4 regions of the Pseudomonas abieticivorans genome follow, and region 3 is predicted to be linked to each of the others. Evidence: predicted binding sites of a transcription regulator. Region 3 holds the regulator's gene; each other region holds the start of a gene.
What was found. Region 3 encodes sigma-54, which starts transcription at its own class of promoters, with help from an activator protein. Its sites were predicted from a motif close to ANTGGCATNNANNTTGCTNT; they were not measured.
Positions count from the first base shown of each region.

Region 1: nirB (nitrite reductase large subunit NirB) is a predicted target of sigma-54. The motif match lies at 3,055-3,074, and genes of this name have one in related genera.
Region 2: L9B60_RS16005 (pilin) is a predicted target of sigma-54. The motif match lies at 2,170-2,189, and genes of this name have one in related genera.
Region 4: flgB (flagellar basal body rod protein FlgB) is a predicted target of sigma-54. The motif match lies at 2,676-2,695, and genes of this name have one in related genera.

Region 1 covers NZ_CP094975.1:1,247,405-1,251,609, forward strand. Annotated here, with positions in the region: gene nirD (nitrite reductase small subunit NirD) at 1-293, opposite strand, end outside; gene nirB (nitrite reductase large subunit NirB) at 293-2,851, opposite strand; gene L9B60_RS05575 (bifunctional nitrate reductase/sulfite reductase flavoprotein subunit alpha) at 3,188-4,205, opposite strand, start outside.
Region 2 covers NZ_CP094975.1:3,487,709-3,491,913, reverse strand. Annotated here, with positions in the region: gene L9B60_RS16025 (HNH endonuclease) at 1-288, opposite strand, end outside; gene L9B60_RS16020 (hypothetical protein) at 645-863, shown strand; tRNA gene L9B60_RS16015 (tRNA-Thr) at 1,025-1,100, opposite strand; gene L9B60_RS16010 (pilin) at 1,192-1,608, opposite strand; gene L9B60_RS16005 (pilin) at 1,728-2,123, opposite strand; gene pilB (type IV-A pilus assembly ATPase PilB) at 2,350-4,047, shown strand; gene L9B60_RS15995 (type II secretion system F family protein) at 4,051-4,205, shown strand, end outside.
Region 3 covers NZ_CP094975.1:3,589,466-3,593,670, forward strand. Annotated here, with positions in the region: gene ptsN (PTS IIA-like nitrogen regulatory protein PtsN) at 1-308, opposite strand, end outside; gene hpf (ribosome hibernation-promoting factor, HPF/YfiA family) at 321-629, opposite strand; gene L9B60_RS16445 (RNA polymerase factor sigma-54) at 736-2,232, opposite strand; gene lptB (LPS export ABC transporter ATP-binding protein) at 2,435-3,160, opposite strand; gene lptA (lipopolysaccharide transport periplasmic protein LptA) at 3,160-3,699, opposite strand; gene lptC (LPS export ABC transporter periplasmic protein LptC) at 3,686-4,205, opposite strand, start outside.
Region 4 covers NZ_CP094975.1:1,154,176-1,158,380, forward strand. Annotated here, with positions in the region: gene flgE (flagellar hook protein FlgE) at 1-1,027, opposite strand, end outside; gene L9B60_RS05100 (flagellar hook assembly protein FlgD) at 1,055-1,756, opposite strand; gene flgC (flagellar basal body rod protein FlgC) at 1,772-2,221, opposite strand; gene flgB (flagellar basal body rod protein FlgB) at 2,225-2,632, opposite strand; gene cheR (protein-glutamate O-methyltransferase CheR) at 2,853-3,680, opposite strand; gene L9B60_RS05120 (chemotaxis protein CheV) at 3,726-4,205, opposite strand, start outside.

The DNA of each region.
Region 1 (4,205 bases), 2.3 Mb from region 3:
TTCTCCAGGCAATGCCCATCGGCCAACGCGTAATGCTGCTTGTACAACGGTGCGGCCACCACCAGGTGCCCTTTCAGATGGCCAACAATGGCGCGCCCCATCACGTTGGCGCCAGACTCGGGGTCGTGGTTGTCGATGGCATACACCTGCTGGTCGGTAGCCGGCACATAGAACACCGCCACTTGGGCGCCGTCCAGCCACACAACCACACCAGACTGGGCAATCAGGTCGTGACGCGAACACACAGCCTGCCACACGGGGCTGGCCAGGGCATGAGCATTATTGGGGGTCATCAAACCACCTCCTCGACGGTTGGGATCAAGTGCAGTTCGGCCGCCGCAATAGGCCGGCGCTGGCCACGCTCCCTGACAAAATGAATATCCGGGTCGGCGCGCTTGTCATTGACGAAGGTGCGGAAGCGCTTGAGCTTTTCCGGATCTTTGAGGGCATTGGCCCACTCGCATTCGTAGCGGTCGACCACCAGTTGCATCTGCGCTTCCAACTCGGCGCCCAAGCCCAGGCTGTCTTCGATGACCACCTGTTTGAGAAAATCCAGGCCGCCCTCCAGGCCTTCCCGCCAGACGGAGGTGCGCTGCAATTTGTCGGCGGTGCGGATGTAGAACATCAAAAAGCGATCGATGTAGCGGATCAGCGTGGCGTCATCCAGGTCGGTGGCAAACAGTTCGGCGTGGCGCGGGCGCATGCCGCCGTTGCCACTGATATACAGGTTCCAACCCTTTTCGGTGGCGATCACGCCCACATCCTTACTCTGCGCTTCGGCACATTCGCGAGTGCAGCCCGACACCGCGAACTTGAGCTTGTGCGGCGAGCGCAGGCCCTTGTAACGGTCCTCGATCAGCAGTGCCATCTTCACGCTGTCCTGCACGCCGTAGCGGCACCAGGTGCTGCCCACGCACGACTTCACCGTGCGGGTGGACTTGCCGTAGGCGTGCCCGGTTTCAAAGCCCGCCTCGATCAGTTCGCCCCAGATGTCTGGCAATTCGTGCAACTGCGCGCCGAACAGGTCGATGCGCTGGCCGCCGGTGATCTTGGTGTACAGGTCGTATTTCTTGGCCACCGCGCCAATGGCGATCAGTTTGTCCGGGGTGATTTCGCCGCCGGGAATGCGCGGCACCACCGAATAGGTACCGTTCTTCTGCATGTTGGCCATGAAGGTGTCGTTGGTGTCCTGCAGCGGCACCAGGGACGGGTCCATGATGGGCTGGTTCCAGCACGAAGCGAGGATGTTGCCTACGGTTGGTTTGCAGATGTCGCAGCCCACATGACCGCGACCATGCTTGGCGAGCATCTCGTCGAAGGTGCTGATGCCTTCCACGCGCGCCAGTGCGTAAAGCTCCTGCCGGGTGTAGGCAAAGTGCTCGCACAGGCTTTTGTCCACCGCCACGCCACGGGCCACCAGTTCATGCTCGAACACTTGTTTGAGCAGCGCTGCGCAACCGCCGCAACCGGTGCAGGCCTTGGTTTGGGCCTTGAGCATCGGCAGGTCGCTGCAGCCGCCATCAATGGCCGAACAGATGGCGCCCTTGGTCACGTTGTGGCAAGAGCAAATGGTTGCGGTGTCGGGCAGTGCATCGGCGCCCAGGGCTGGTGCGCCTTCGGACAGTGGCAAAATCAGGCTGGCCGGATCGGCTGGCAGGTTAATGCCGTTCTGCACATATTGCAGCAGCGCGTCGTAGTAGCTGTTGTCGCCCACCAATACCGCGCCTAAAACCTTTTTCCCGCACGCCGACACCACCAGGCGCCGGTAACTGGCGTTGGCTTCGTCGATAAAGCGGTAACTCTTAGCGCCAGGGGTGGCGGCGTGGGCATCACCAATGGAGCCGACGTCCACCCCCAGCAGCTTGAGCTTGGTCGACATGTCAGCACCGCCAAAGGTGGCCGCCACCTCACCGGCCAACTCCGCTGCCACGTTGCGGGCCATGCTGTAGCCCGGCGCCACCAGGCCGAATACGAAGCCATTGAACGAAGCGCACTCGCCGATGGCGAAAATCCGTGGGTCGCTGGTGCGGCAGGCTTGATCAATGACGATGCCGCCACGTGCCGCCACTTCCAGACCGCTGCTACGCCCCAGGGCATCCTGCGGGCGGATACCGGCAGAAAACACCACCAGGTCGGTTTCGAGGAACTCACCACCGTCGAAATTCATCCGGTAGCGATAGCTCTCCCCGGCGACGATGGCCTGGGTGGCACGGGACAGGTGTACGCCCACGCCCAAGGCCTGGATCTGCGCGCGCAGGGCGGCACCACCATCGGCGTCCAACTGCACGGGCATCAGCCGTGGAGCGAATTCGACTACGTGGGCTTCAAGGCCCAGTGACTTGAGGGCGTTGGCCGCCTCCAGCCCCAGCAGGCCACCGCCCACCACCACGCCACGGCGCGCGTTGCCGGCAGCGGCACGTATCGCATCCAGGTCATCCAGGGTGCGATACACCAGCCGCGCGTCGCCTTCGGAACCGGCAATCGGCGGCACGAACGGATAAGAGCCGGTGGCCAGTACCAGGCGATCATAACCATAGCGGCCAAGGGCTGTGACCACCTCCTGGCGCTCACGGTCGATCTCAAGCACGCATTCGTGCAGGTGCAAGGCAACCCCATGCCGACCATACAATTGCGCATCGCCCAGGGCCAAGGCCTCGGCGTCCTTGCCCGCAAAGTATTCGGACAGGTGCACGCGGTCATAGGCCCGTTGGCGCTCTTCGCCAAACACCCGCACCTGGAAGCGTGCCAGGGCACCGCGTTCGATCAGTTGCTCGACGCAGTGATGCCCCACCATGCCGTTGCCGACGATGATCAGTTTTTCTCGGTGCTCGATGGTTGCTGGCGCGTTCATAGGGGTTCCTCGTTGCCGCCGGTTCACGGTCAAAAAAAACGCAAAAAAAGACGCCTGGAGCCGTTAAGCTCCAGGCGCCTTTGCCTGGTATTCAGTTATGTGAAGTGATCCGGGAGCGTGCCCGAACCAAATGCCCCAAGGGGTGATCGACGTTGACCACCGAGGGCTGCCGAACCCTGCGTTTGGGTTGGCCTGTGAAGATTTAAGCAGGTTGTGTGCCAGGTGGCTGGGAGAGGCGGTTTTCGCGGATGAATCCGCGCCTACAGGGGGTTGGGTGCTGCGGCTTGTCCGAAAAAAGGGTTCACCACGGTGCAAGCCCCGACGTTGCGCTCCTTTTCAGTACACATCGCGCAGGTAGCGCTTGTCCCGGCTCAACCGGGCGACGTAAGCCTCGGCGGCCTCGGCATCAAGCGCGCCGTGCTCACTAACGATCGCCTTGAGCGCCGCGTCGACGTCCTTGGCCATGCGGCTGGCGTCGCCGCACACATAAAAATACGCACCTTGCTCAAGCCAGGCCCAGAGCTGGGCGCCGTGTTCGAGCATGCGCTGCTGCACGTAGATCTTGTCGGCCTGGTCGCGGGAAAACGCCGTGTCCAGGCGCTGCAAATGCCCGCTGGCCTGCCAGCTGTTCAGTTGCTCGTGGTAGTAAAAGTCACAGGCCTGGCGCTGCTCGCCAAACAGCAGCCAGTTCGGGCCGCTGGCAGCCAATGCCTGGCGCTCCTGCAAGAAAGCCCGGAATGGCGCCACGCCCGTGCCCGGCCCGACCATGATCATCGGCGCCTGCGGGTTTTGCGGTACACGAAAATGCGCCGACTTGTGCACGAAAATCGGCACCAAATGGTTCGCTGCACGGTCGGCCAGGAAAGCCGAGCACACGCCGCTGCGGGCCCGATCATTGTGACGGTAGCGCACCGTGGAAATCGTCAGGTGCACCTCGTTGGGGGTCACCCGCGCACTGGAGCTGATGGAGTAAAGCCGCGGCTGCAGGGGCTTGAGCAGGCCCAGCAGCTCTTCGACGGTGAGCCGCACCGGGAACTCGTCGACCAGGTCGAGCAGTTGCCGGCCCCACAACCACGCTTTCAGTTCAGCCTTGTGCGTCGGTTCCAGCAAACGCTTGAGGCGTTCGCTACCACTGCGCTGGGCGACGAAGGCCAGCCAGTCGGCACTGATGCGGGTGATCTCCAGATGCTTGTGCAGGGCGACAGCCAAGGCCATCTCGCCGTGGCCCATGAGGCTGACGTGCTGGCCGCTGTCCAGGCCCAGTTCGGCCAGCAGTTCTTCGACCAGGGTCAGGCAATTGCTCGGCCAGACGCCTAAGGCATCGCCGGCCTCATAGTGCAGCCCGGTGTCACTG
Region 2 (4,205 bases), 100 kb from region 3:
ACTAATACGAGGCGATTGTATGGCACTGAGCTGACCAATACACGGATGCCACCCGCCCCGGCTGATCCGGGCCTGGACCAAAGCTCTGTAGGCTATGGGTTCTGGTGCGCATTTGCGCCTATGCCGTCGCGAATTACACGATAAGCATGCCGCTACGATATTGCTGCGCCCATCACGCCCGCCATCCTGACGAGCGACCAAATGCTCAGCCGTGCATTGGAACTGGCGAGCTTGGCTAAGGCTGATACCGTAAACGCTCGCAAAACATTCAACAGAAGAGCGCCACATTGGGTACTGGCAATAGAAGCAGCGCCCTTTCTGGTGTTCGAAGGCATTTGATCGGGATTTGACGAGAGTTTTGGAGTGTGTGGGCACAACGGCCTCCTAACGAATTAAGGAAGTCCGCTGAGCTCTCAGAGCGCTACACGGTACCAGTCGATTCGATCGAACTGGCCAAGCATCAAGCCCTATGGATCTCGACAGCTGGAATTTACCTCGCAGCACAGCCACCCGCAAGCATCGCAATAGCTCGCTGCCAAAATCGGAGGAATCCATCCCTCATGCGGCGGCGCTGAATCGGCCGCCTAGCACCAACCCTGCTACGCTTGTCTCAACAATCCCCCAATCTAGGCATGCAGGCTAATATGGCCAACCCACTCGATCTGAAAGACGCCCTCCGCCTGCTGAGCGTCAATCAGCTAGCCATCGCGGCAGCAGTCGAAGAGCTCGCCCTCTGGGCTAAACAGCAGGGGGCAACGGAAGCATTCCAGCACGTCCATGATTGCCTGGCGACGCTGGACGGAAACTCACACTCACTTACCGTAGCGATTGAAGGCACGAGCATGAATGAATCAGTGCATTGAGCGTCGCAATGCGCGTCCTAAACTGCAGAACCTGAAAATCAAGCAAAAAAAAGCCCCACCGGACGTACCGAGCGGGGCTTTTTCATTTGTCTGATGCTGTCACCCTGCTGTCACAGGGATTTTAGCTACCAGACCAAATCTGGGGAAAGTGCCGAATTCATTGGTGCCGGAGATAGGAATCGAACCTACGACCTTCGCGTTACGAGTGCGCTGCTCTACCGACTGAGCTACACCGGCTGGGTGTGGTGTGTACGCTAGCATTTGCTTGGGGAAAGGTTCAACCAGCAAAAAAAGCTCCGCGGGTGAGCGCGGAGCTCTAAAAACTACTTTAAGGCGTAGCAGCCGCTGCCGCAGCAGCACAACCTTTAGGCAGGTAGTCGGCATCTACACTACTGGCACTGCAACTCCAGCCCGTCGCTACACTACGGGTTAGTGTAATCACACCCGAACTAATAACGGTCGGCGCATTAAGCAAAGAGCAGGTAATAGTCGTACCAGTCACGCCCACGGTACAGTTTTGAGTGGTATCAGAGCCACCAATACCGGCAGCAGTGGAAGGCGTTACACCATTACCCAACTGTTCCTCGAAGCCATGCTGCAGTGCCGCGATCTCTGCAAGTCCTGCAGTGGCTTTCGCACGGGCCTGGTATTTCGAGTAAGCAGGAATAGCGATAGCCGCCAAAATACCGATAATGGCGACCACAATAAGCAATTCAATTAAGGTAAAGCCTTTCTGAGTTTTCATAGATCCGTCTATCTCAACAAGTAAAAAACCGGCCAGAATGCTAGCATTCTGGCGCAGTTTTAGTAAACACTTACGTCGATCAATATTGAAATGCTAACTCCAATACAGAACCGTTAAGATCAAGAACAGCCCTTTGGCTTGTAGTCGGCGGTGATAATGGCGTTAGTCGCACAGGTCCAACCGGTCGTTGCGTCTCGGGTCAACGTGATGGTGCCAGTCGAAATAACAGTCGGCGCCCCAACCAGAGCACATACGATAGTCGTACCAGTTACGGTGAGGGTGCAGTTCTGAGTCGGGCTAGTACCGCCAATGCTGGCCGCAGTTGATGGTACAACACTGCTGCTCAATGCATCTTCAAAGCCCGTTTTAAGAGCCGAAATTTCTGCCAAGCCAGCGGTGGCTTTAGCGCGTGCCTGATACTTGGAGTATGCAGGGATCGCAATAGCGGCCAGAATGCCGATGATCGCTACAACGATCAACAGCTCGATCAGGGTAAAACCCTTCTGTCCCTTCATATTTTCGTCTCCGAATGTGTAAAAAGGCTGATTGCCTGAAAGGACATCAGCAAACCCCATGCCATTCTCTGGGACCGTAACTACAGGCAGCAGGGTGGCCTCGGGATTCTGCAGGCGCAGACAGAATGAGGACGAAACTGACGTTTTTTGTCACACCCTTTTATCCGATTTGGCACCACCGCCCGACTACGCTATAAAACACGGATTAGTTGTGTCTGGTGCCTAAATGAACGATATCGCCCTCACTGGTTTGGCCAAGCATTTGGTCCAAGCCGAACTGCTCACTGACAAAAGCGCGCAACAGGCGTATCAGCAAGCCCAACGCAACCGAGTGCCGCTGGTACATTTCCTGGTACAAGCCAAGCTGGTGAAGAGCCGCGAAATCGCCGAGGTTGCCTCCGAGCAATTCGGAGTGGCCTTCATGGACCTCAGCACTTTGGACAAGGAAAGCCAGCCAAAAGGACTGGTCAGCGAGAAGCTCATTCGCCAGCACCACGCCCTACCTTTGTGGCGGCGCGGTAACAAACTCTTTGTGGGTGTATCCGACCCCACTAACCATCAGGCGATCACCGATATTCAGTTCAGCACCGGCCTGACCACTGAAGCCATCCTTGTCGAAGACGACAAGCTGATGGACGCCATCGATAAATTTTTTGATAACGGCAGCACCGGCCTTGAAGAAATGGCCGATGTAGATCTGGACGGACTCGACGTTCAAGTAGTGGACGACGGCAAAGATGAGCCAGTAGGCCAGGAGTCGGATGACGCGCCGGTGGTACGTTTCGTCAATAAGATGCTGCTTGACGCGATTCGAGGCGGCGCATCGGACTTGCATTTTGAACCCTACGAAAAGATCTACCGGGTGCGCGTCCGTACCGACGGCATCCTACGCGAAGTGGCCAAGCCTCCAATCAACCTGGCGGGCCGTATCGCCGCTCGCCTGAAGGTCATGGCCAGCCTGGACATCTCCGAACGGCGCAAGCCACAGGATGGCCGAATCAAAATGCGCATCTCGAAGAACAAGGCGATCGACTTCCGAGTCAATACCTTGCCCACCCTATGGGGCGAGAAGATAGTGATGCGGATCCTCGACCCTTCCAGCGCCCAGATTGGCATTGATGCGCTGGGTTACGAAGCAGAACAAAAAGAACTCTACTTGCAGGCACTCCGCCAACCACAGGGCATGATTTTGGTCACCGGCCCTACCGGCTCCGGTAAAACCGTATCGCTCTACACCGGCCTAAATATTCTCAATACCGTGGATATCAACATTTCCACCGCCGAAGACCCGGTGGAGATCAACATGGAAGGTATCAATCAGGTCAACGTCAACCCCAAGCAAGGACTGGACTTCGCCCAGGCACTGCGCTCGTTCCTGCGTCAGGATCCGGACGTGATCATGGTGGGTGAGATACGCGACCTGGAAACTGCGGAAATTGCGATCAAGGCCGCACAGACCGGCCACTTAGTGCTGTCGACGCTTCACACTAATAGCGCTGCGGAAACACTGACTCGCTTGCAGAACATGGGGGTAGCCGGTTTCAATATCGCGACCTCGGTCAACTTGATCATCGCCCAACGGCTCGCACGCAAACTCTGCACCCACTGCAAGAAAGAGATTCAGATCCCTCGCGAAACGCTTATAAAAGAGGGGTTCCCTGAAACCCGCATCGGCACCTTCAAGGTCTACGAACCGGTTGGTTGCGACCAATGCAATGGCGGTTACAAAGGCCGCCAAGGGATTTACGAAGTGGTCAAAAACACCCAGGCACTGCAGCGCCTGATCATGGAGGAAGGTAATTCCATTGATATCGCCCGCCAAATGCGCAAGGAAGGCTTCAATGACCTGCGTACCTCCGGGCTGGACAAGGTCATGCAAGGTGTCACCAGCCTTGAGGAAGTCAACCGGGTTACCAAGGACTAAGCGATGGCGGTCAAAGCGGCAAAAGTCAGCGTCTATGCCTGGGAAGGCACGGACCGTAAAGGCACCAAGATAACCGGCGAACTGAGCGGCCCCTCGCTGCCGTTGATCAAGGCACAACTGCGTAAGCAGGGCATCAACCCAATCAAGGTTCGAAAGAA
Region 3 (4,205 bases):
ACGAACAGCAGGTCTACCGGGGCGCCGTCGATGGCATCGAAGTCGATGGGGGCGTCGAGGTGCAGCAGGGCGCTGACCGGCGATTCGCAGCCAGCCAGACGACAATGGGGTATGGCGATGCCGTTGCCGAAACCGGTGGAACCGAGTTTCTCACGGGCAATCAGGGCTTCGTAGACGTCTTGCATCCCAAGCTCGGGTATTTCCCGGGCAATGAGGTTGGCAATTTGTTCGAGCACTTTCTTTTTACTGCCGCCTGGCACGTTCACGAGTGAACGGCCAGGGGTCAGGATGTTTTCAAGTCGGATCATGGGTGGGGAGTGTCAGCGAGCATTCGCGCCTTGCAGCACGCTCTGCTGTTTTTCCTTATGTTTTTTGAGTTGGCGGTCAAGCTTGTCGGTGAGCAGGTCGATGGCCGCATACATGTCGCTATGTTCGGCGTTGGCGACCACTTCACCACCGGGAACGTGCAAGGTGGCTTCGATTTTCTGCAGGAGTTTCTCCACCGTCATCGTCACTTGCACATTGGTGATCTTGTCGAAATGGCGCTCCAATCGGGCGAGCTTCTCGCTGATATAAGTGCGCAAGGGTTCGGTCACATCCAGTTGATGTCCACTGATGTTGACTTGCATACCGCATCTCCTTATTGCTATTGCATAAAGAGGCAGGTGGAACACCTGCCGCAGGAACGCTGCCACACCTCAGGTGCCCACCGGGCAGCGCTTGCGCGCTGCGGGGCTACATCAATCGCTTGCGTTCGCTAGACGGTGCGATCCCGAGGGACTCGCGGTACTTGGCGACGGTGCGACGGGCTACCTGGATGCCTTGTGCCTCCAGTAAACCAGCGATCTTGCTGTCACTCAACGGCTTTTTCTGATTTTCGGCAGCCACCAGTTTTTTGATGATCGCGCGGATCGCCGTGGACGAGCATTCGCCGCCCTCGGAGGTGCTCACGTGGCTTGAGAAAAAATATTTCAGCTCATAAATACCACGCGGGGTATGCATGTACTTTTGCGTGGTCACCCGGGAAATCGTCGATTCGTGCATGCCCACCGCTTCGGCGATGTCATGCAGCACCAGCGGTTTCATTGCCTCGTCGCCGTAGTCGAGGAAGCCGCGCTGGTGCTCGACGATTTGCGTGGCCACCTTCATCAGGGTTTCGTTGCGGCTCTGCAGGCTCTTGATGAACCAGCGCGCCTCCTGCAACTGATTGCGCATGAAGGTGTTGTCGGCGCTGGTGTCGGCGCGGCGCACAAAGCCTGCGTACTGCGGGTTGACCCGCAGGCGTGGCACCGACTCCTGGTTCAGCTCTACCAGCCAGCGGTCGTTGTCCTTGCGCACGATCACGTCGGGCACCACGTACTCGGCCTCGCTGGACTCGATCTGCGAGCCGGGGCGCGGGTTCAGGCTTTGCACCAGCTCGATCACCTGGCGCAGCTCGTCTTCCTTGATCTTCATGCGGCGCATCAGCTGACCGTAGTCGCGGCTGCCCAGCAGGTCGATGAAGTCGGTGACCAGGCGCTGGGCCTCGGCCAGCCAGCGGGTCTTGGCAGGCAATTGGCGCAGTTGCAGCAACAGGCACTCGCTCAGATCGCGGGCGCCGATGCCAGCGGGCTCGAATTGCTGGATGCGGTGCAGTACGGCCTCGATTTCGTCGAGCTCGATGTCCAGTTCCGGGTCGAACGAGTCGCAGATCTCCTGCAACGTCTCGTCCAGGTAGCCCTGGTTGTTGATGCAGTCGATCAGCGTCACGGCGATCAGCCGGTCGGTATCGGACATCGGCGCCAGGTTCAATTGCCACAGCAGATGGCTCTGCAAGCTCTCGCCGGCGGAGGTGCGGGTGGTGAAGTCCCACTCGTCGTCATCGTTGCTGGGCAGGCTGCTGGCGCTGGTCTGGTAGATGTCTTCCCAGGCCGTGTCGACAGGTAGCTCATTGGGAATGCGGTCGTTCCACTCGCCGTCTTCCAGGTTGTCGACCGTCGGTGCGGTGGTTTCCTGAAAGCTGGGTTCCTGAATTTCAGGCGTGGTTTTCTGCTCGATGTTATCGGCCAGCGGGTCGCTGTTGTCGAAGTCTTCGCCTTCTTCCTGGCGTTCGAGCATGGGATTGGATTCCAGCGCTTCCTGGATTTCCTGTTGAAGGTCCAGGGTGGATAGCTGGAGGAGGCGTATGGCCTGTTGCAACTGCGGTGTCATCGTCAGTTGCTGGCCCATTCTCAGGACTAGCGATGGTTTCATGGCAGGGGCTTAACACCTTGTTCGCCGGCGCGATGCGCCATCCACTACACAACACCTGGGTTAACCCAGGCGCTCGGCTGTTGTCATAAGCAAATTATATGCCTGAAGTTGCAGTGTTTGCCTAGAGCGAGGCGGTAATTAAAAACCTTGCGATTTTCAAAAGCCGGCCTCCTCAAAGGCGCCCCAGCCCAAATGCCACCCTTTACAGGCGGAATTCGTGGCCGAGGTAGACTTCTTTAACCAGATCGTTGGCCAGGATGGTCTCGGCATCGCCTTCGGCGATCAGTTGGCCATCGTTGACGATGTAAGCGGTTTCGCAGATATCCAGGGTTTCACGGACGTTGTGGTCGGTGATCAGAACGCCAATGCCCTTGGCCTTCAGGTGGTGGATGATCTGCTTGATGTCGCCCACGGAAATAGGGTCGACACCGGCGAAGGGTTCGTCGAGCAGGATGAACTTGGGCGCGGTGGCCAGTGCCCGGGCGATTTCCACACGGCGACGCTCACCACCGGACAGGCTCATGCCCAGGTTGTCGCGGATGTGGGTGATGTGGAACTCCTGCAGCAGGCTTTCCAGTTCCTTGACGCGCCCGGCCTTGTCCAGCTCCTTGCGCGTTTCCAGGATGGCCATGATGTTGTCGGCCACCGAAAGCTTGCGAAAGATCGAGGCTTCTTGCGGCAGGTAGCCGATACCGGAACGGGCGCGGCCGTGCATCGGCTGGTGGCTCACGTCCAGGTCGTCGATCAGCACGCGGCCCTGGTCGGCCTGCACCAGGCCCACGATCATGTAGAAGCAGGTGGTCTTGCCGGCGCCGTTGGGGCCCAGCAAACCTACGATCTGGCCACTTTCAATGGACAGGCTGACGTCACGCACCACTTGCCGGCTTTTATAAGCCTTGGCCAGGTGCTGGGCTTTCAGGGTTGCCATTATTTTTTCTGCTCATCGGTTTTGCTTTTCGGCTGGATAACCATGTCGATCCGCGGACGTGGGGCGGTGACCTTGGTGCCGTTGGCACGGCCGGCGTTTACCACTTGCTTGACGGTGTCGTAGACGATTTTTTCGCCTTCGGAGGTGTTGCCGTCGTTGATGACCTTGGCCTTGTCGATCAGCACGATGCGGTTTTGCGCCGAAAAGTACTGGATGGTCACGCCGTAGGCCTGCACGATCGGTTTGTCGATCGCCGGCTTCTGCTCGTAATAGGCCAGGTTGCCGACCGAGGTGAACACGTCGACGTCGCCCTGTGCGTTGCGGGTGATGGTCACGGTGTTGCCAGTGATTTTCATCGTGCCCTGGGTAATGATCACATTGCCCTTGTAGGTCGCGACGCCTTGCTTGTCATCGATCTGTGCGTCATCGGACTGAATATGAATAGGCTGATCGCGGTCAGTCGGCAGTGCCCAGGCGCTCGCGCTTCCCAGTGCTGCGCCCAGGCTGAGCAAATAAGGAAGGGTTTTAACGAGCCTCATACAGTCCTCTTACGTTGGACAGCAGGTTCATCCGGCTGTCTTGCAAATACGCTTTCATTCCCACGCCTGTCGTGACGCCACCGGCGCCGTCAATTCTAACGGCTTGATCGGTCTGCGCATATTGCTTCTGAGGGAATACAGTCATGCGAGTAGTGGTAATAATCGTCTGGCGGTTCTTTTCGTCGACCCGCGCCACGCGCACCGAGTCGATCAGTTCCACCTGGGTGCCGTCCGGGTTGACCTCGCCGCGCTTGCTGGTGACGTGCCACGGGAAGGCTGCGCCACGGTACAGGTTGACGTCCGGGTTGGTCAGCAGGGTGACCTGGCTGGCTTGCAAATGCTCGACCTTGTCGCTGGTCATGTCATATTGCAGCTTGCCATCGGGCATGAACTGCTTGCTGTGGGCATTGGTTGCATAATAATCGATCGCGGTTTCGTCGACGGCCGTCTTGGGCTGGTCGAGGAAGGTTTCCGGGCTGATGTTCCAGTAGCCGACCGCGGCGAAA
Region 4 (4,205 bases), 2.4 Mb from region 3:
GACCGGTGTCGCTGACCGACAGGGCGGTCAGCTCGCCGGTGGCATAACCGTCCTGATCCTTGGCGGTGGTGGCCGAGGTGGCGTTGTATTGGGTGATGTTGGTCAGGTCCAGGTTGATCGCCGCAGTGGCGGACGAACCGTTGGATGCCCAGGTACCATCGGTTGCTTCAGACGCAGGCACCCAGTTGTCCAGGCTGAACGTGCCGTCGGCATTCACACCAAGCGAGGTGGAGGTGGCGGCTGCGGCCGTGTAGCTGTACGAACCATCGGAATTGAAGTTGATGGTGTTGGCCAGCGGCGTGGCACCGGCATCGACCTGGGTGGTGGCATCGATATTGGTTGCCGGCGATTGCGGGTTGCGGCCATCGATCGTCGAGTACATGGTCCAGGTATTGGACGCGGAATCCTTGACGAAATACTGGTTCAGCTGGTGGGCATTGCCTTGGCTGTCGTAGACGTCGGTGTTGAAGGTGTAGTTGTACGAGTCAACGTTGGAGGCGCTGAACGGCGTGACGGTCGGCGCGGTGGCGCTGGAGTTCAGGTTGACCGTTTCCGAGACCGTGGAGGTCGCCTTGGGGGCCAGGTTCGAGGTATCGATGGCCAGGTTCGACAGCACGCCGGAGGTCAGCTTGCCAGTGGAGTCGGTGGTGTAGCCCTGCAGGTTGTTGCCGCTGGCGTCGACGATGTTGCCCGACTTGTCGCTGTAGAAGGCGCCGGCACGGGTATACAGCTTGGAGCCGTTGTCACTCATGACAAAGAAGCCGTTGCCGTTGATGGCCATGTCCAGGCTGTTGCCGGTGGACTCGATGTTGCCCTGGGTGAACTGCTGGGAAACAGCCGCGGTGGTCACGCCGCTACCGACCGTGGTCTTGCCCGAAGTGCCACGGATCGATTGCGCGTACTGGTCGGCGAACTCGGTGCGCGACGACTTGAAACCGGTGGTGGCGACGTTGGCAATGTTGTTGCCGGTGACGTCCAGTGCTTTGTTGGCTGCTGCCAGGCCACTGAGGCCGACGTTGAAAGACATAGTTTCACTCCTGCGCCGTAGCCGGCATTAAATTCCGATGGTTTGCACAGACGACAGGCCGACACTGCTACCCGTTGCCAGATTGAGCGTCATTTCACCGCCGCTGGTGGTCGCCATGGTCACGCTGTTGACCGTGGTCGGCAGGTTGGTGGTCATGACCGTGGAAGTACCGTCGACCGTGGCCACTGCCTTGAAGGTGTAGTTACCCGAGTCCACGGCATTGCCATCGCCGTCCTTGCCGTCCCAGGTAAAGCTGTAGGTGCCGGCAGCCTGGGTACCCATGTCCAGCGTGCGCACCAGGGTGCCGTCACTGTTGTAGACGCCCACGGTGTTGCTGGTGCTGGAGTCGGTCAGGTTGACCGAACCTGTCAGGCCCTTGCTGGTGTCGACGTCGGCGGTGGTGCCGGTGACGATCACCGAGTGGCCCACCAGCGACGAGGCTTGCAGGGCTTGCGAAGACTGGTACGAGGTGAGGATGGTGCTCACCGAGTCGTTGAGGCTCTGCATGCTCTCCAGGCTGCTGAACTGCGCCAGCTGCGAAACGAATTCGCTGTTGTCCTGGGGGTCCAGCGGGTTCTGGTTCTGCATCTGGGTGACCAGCAATTGCAGGAACGCGTCCTTGCCCAACGCGCTGCCGGCGGTGCCGGTGGAGCTGTCGGTGGTGCTGGTGGTTTTTTGCAGGGCCGTGAGGACGGACGAAGCAGAAGTGCTGTCAGTTGTAGTTGTCATGCGTGTGCGCCCCTATCACTGACCCAGTGTCAGTACTTTCTGCATCATGGTTTTCGCGGTATTCATGATGTCCGCGTTGGTCTGGAACGAACGGCTGGCAGAGATCATGTCGGCCATTTCCTCAACGACGTTGACGTTGGGGTAATAGACATAGCCGTCCTTGTTGGCTGCCGGGTTCTTGGGCTCGTAGCGGGCTTCCAGGTTGCTCTGGTCCTCGACGATGCCAGCCACCTGCACGCCGCTGCCGGCAGCGTCCTGGTCCTGGAACAGCGAGCCGCTGTCGCCGGTGGCGGCGCTGGCCTGATCGAACATGGTGGAAAACACCGGGTGCCGGGCGCGGTAGGTCTGGTCGATGCTCGAGGAGACCGTCTCGGCGTTGGCGATGTTACTGGCGACGGTGTTCAGACGCGTGGTTTGCGCGCTCATGCCGGTGCCGGCGATGTTGAAAACGTTGGCAAGAGACATGGCTTACTCTCCGCGAATGGCTGATACCAGCCCTTTGAATTTGCTGTTGAGCAGGGTGAAGCTGGCCTGGAAGTTCACCGAGTTCTGCGCGTAGTTCGCTTGTTCGATCTGCGCATCGACGGTGTTCTGGTCCAGGGAGGGCTGGGACGGGGTGCGGTACAGCAACTCCTCGTCACCGGTCCCCAGGCCATCGGCTTCAATGTGTTTGGCGTTGGTTCGCTCCAGGGCGAACGTACCGTTCTTGGTCTTGTCGCTCTGGTTGGCCAGCACGGCAGCAAAGTCCAGGTCCCGAGCCTTGTAGTTCGGGGTGTCGGCGTTGGCCAGGTTGTTGGCCAATACCTCGGCCCGCTCTGCGCGAAAGCTCAGGGCTTGCTGGTGGATGCCCAGCGCTTTGTCGAAACTGATGCTCATGTCGGTAACCTTTGGCGGCAGACCAGATGTTCGTGACAGAGCTATAGCAAGGCCCGTGCCAACTCAAAAATCCCCGATTTACGGGGCTTTGCGGGGAAGCGGCAGGCGGCAATGCCAGAAAAGCGGCAATGGGCTTCCGCTTTTTTGGCGCGAAAGCGGCAATGCCTTTCACTGGCGGGGAACTGCTGGTAAAAAAAAGAGGCCGCGAGGGCCTCTTCTTTTATTTCGCCTGGTAGATGATCCCAGGGCTGCATTGCACCATCTGGTAGTGGTCGGGCAAGCCGTTGAGTGCCTCGGAGGCACCGAGGAACAGATAGCCACCCGGCTTGAGGGTGCCGTGGATGCGCAGCAGGATGTCTTTCTTCACCTGGGCGGAGAAATAGATCAGCACGTTGCGGCAGAACACGATGTCGAACTTGCCCAGCGCCGCGTAGCTGTCCAGCAAGTTAAAGGAGCGGAACTCCACCCGGCTGCGGATCGGCGCCTTGATCGCCCAGCGGCCCGGCCCCTTGGGATCGAAATAACGCTGCAGGCGCTCCGGCGACAGGCCGCGGCCGATGGCCAGGCTGTCGTACTCGCCGCTTTTGCAGTTGGTCAGCATCAGGCTCGACAAGTCGGTGGCCACGATGCTGGCCCCACCCTTGAGCTGGCCAAGATTGGTACGCTCGAATTCATCGATGGCCATCGACAGCGAATAGGGCTCCTGCCCCGACGAGCAGGCCGCCGACCAGATGCGCAGGCGCTGGCCGGGGCTGGCCTTGATCTGCTCGGGCAGTACCTTGTTCTTCAACACTTCGAAGGGGTACGTGTCGCGAAACCACAGGGTTTCGTTGGTGGTCATCGCATCCACTACCTGCTCGCGCAAACCGCTGCGTGGCTGCGCCTGGATGCGCTGCACCAACTCGCTCAAGGACTTGATGCCCTGCTGCTCCATCAGCTTGTTGAGGCGGCTGGACACCAGATACTGCTTGTTCTCCCCCAACAGAATGCCACAGGCTTTTTCCAGGAAGACCCGGAACTGTTCGAAATCCAAATTACCCGTAGACAATGGTGCCGCCTCTTTAATCGTCAGTACTGCCGGGGGCGCAGGCCCCTAGCCGTTATCCGTTGCCTTGATCCGGTCGACCACCCGGGATGCCAGGTCATCGGGCCGGAATTTCGCGAGAAAATCGTCCGCGCCAACTTTCTTTACCATCGCCTGGTTGAACACGCCCGACAGGGACGTGTGCAGGATGATGTGCAACTTTTGCATGCGCGGGTCGCTGCGGATCTCCGCCGTCAGGGTGTAGCCATCCATTTCGGGCATTTCGATGTCGGAAATCATCATCAGAAATTCCTCTTCCGGCTTCTTGCCCTCATCGACCAGCTTGCGCAAGTAGTCTAGCGCCTGTCGCCCATCATTCAATGCCACCACTTCCACGCCAACCGTCTGCAGGCAACGGGTGACCTGCTTGCGCGCCACCGACGAATCGTCGACGGTCAGCACCCGCAGTGAAACCGCCTTGTCCTGGGTAGCCTGATCGACCACGCCCACCGAAATGGACTCGGAGGTGGGCGCCACTTCAGCGAGGAT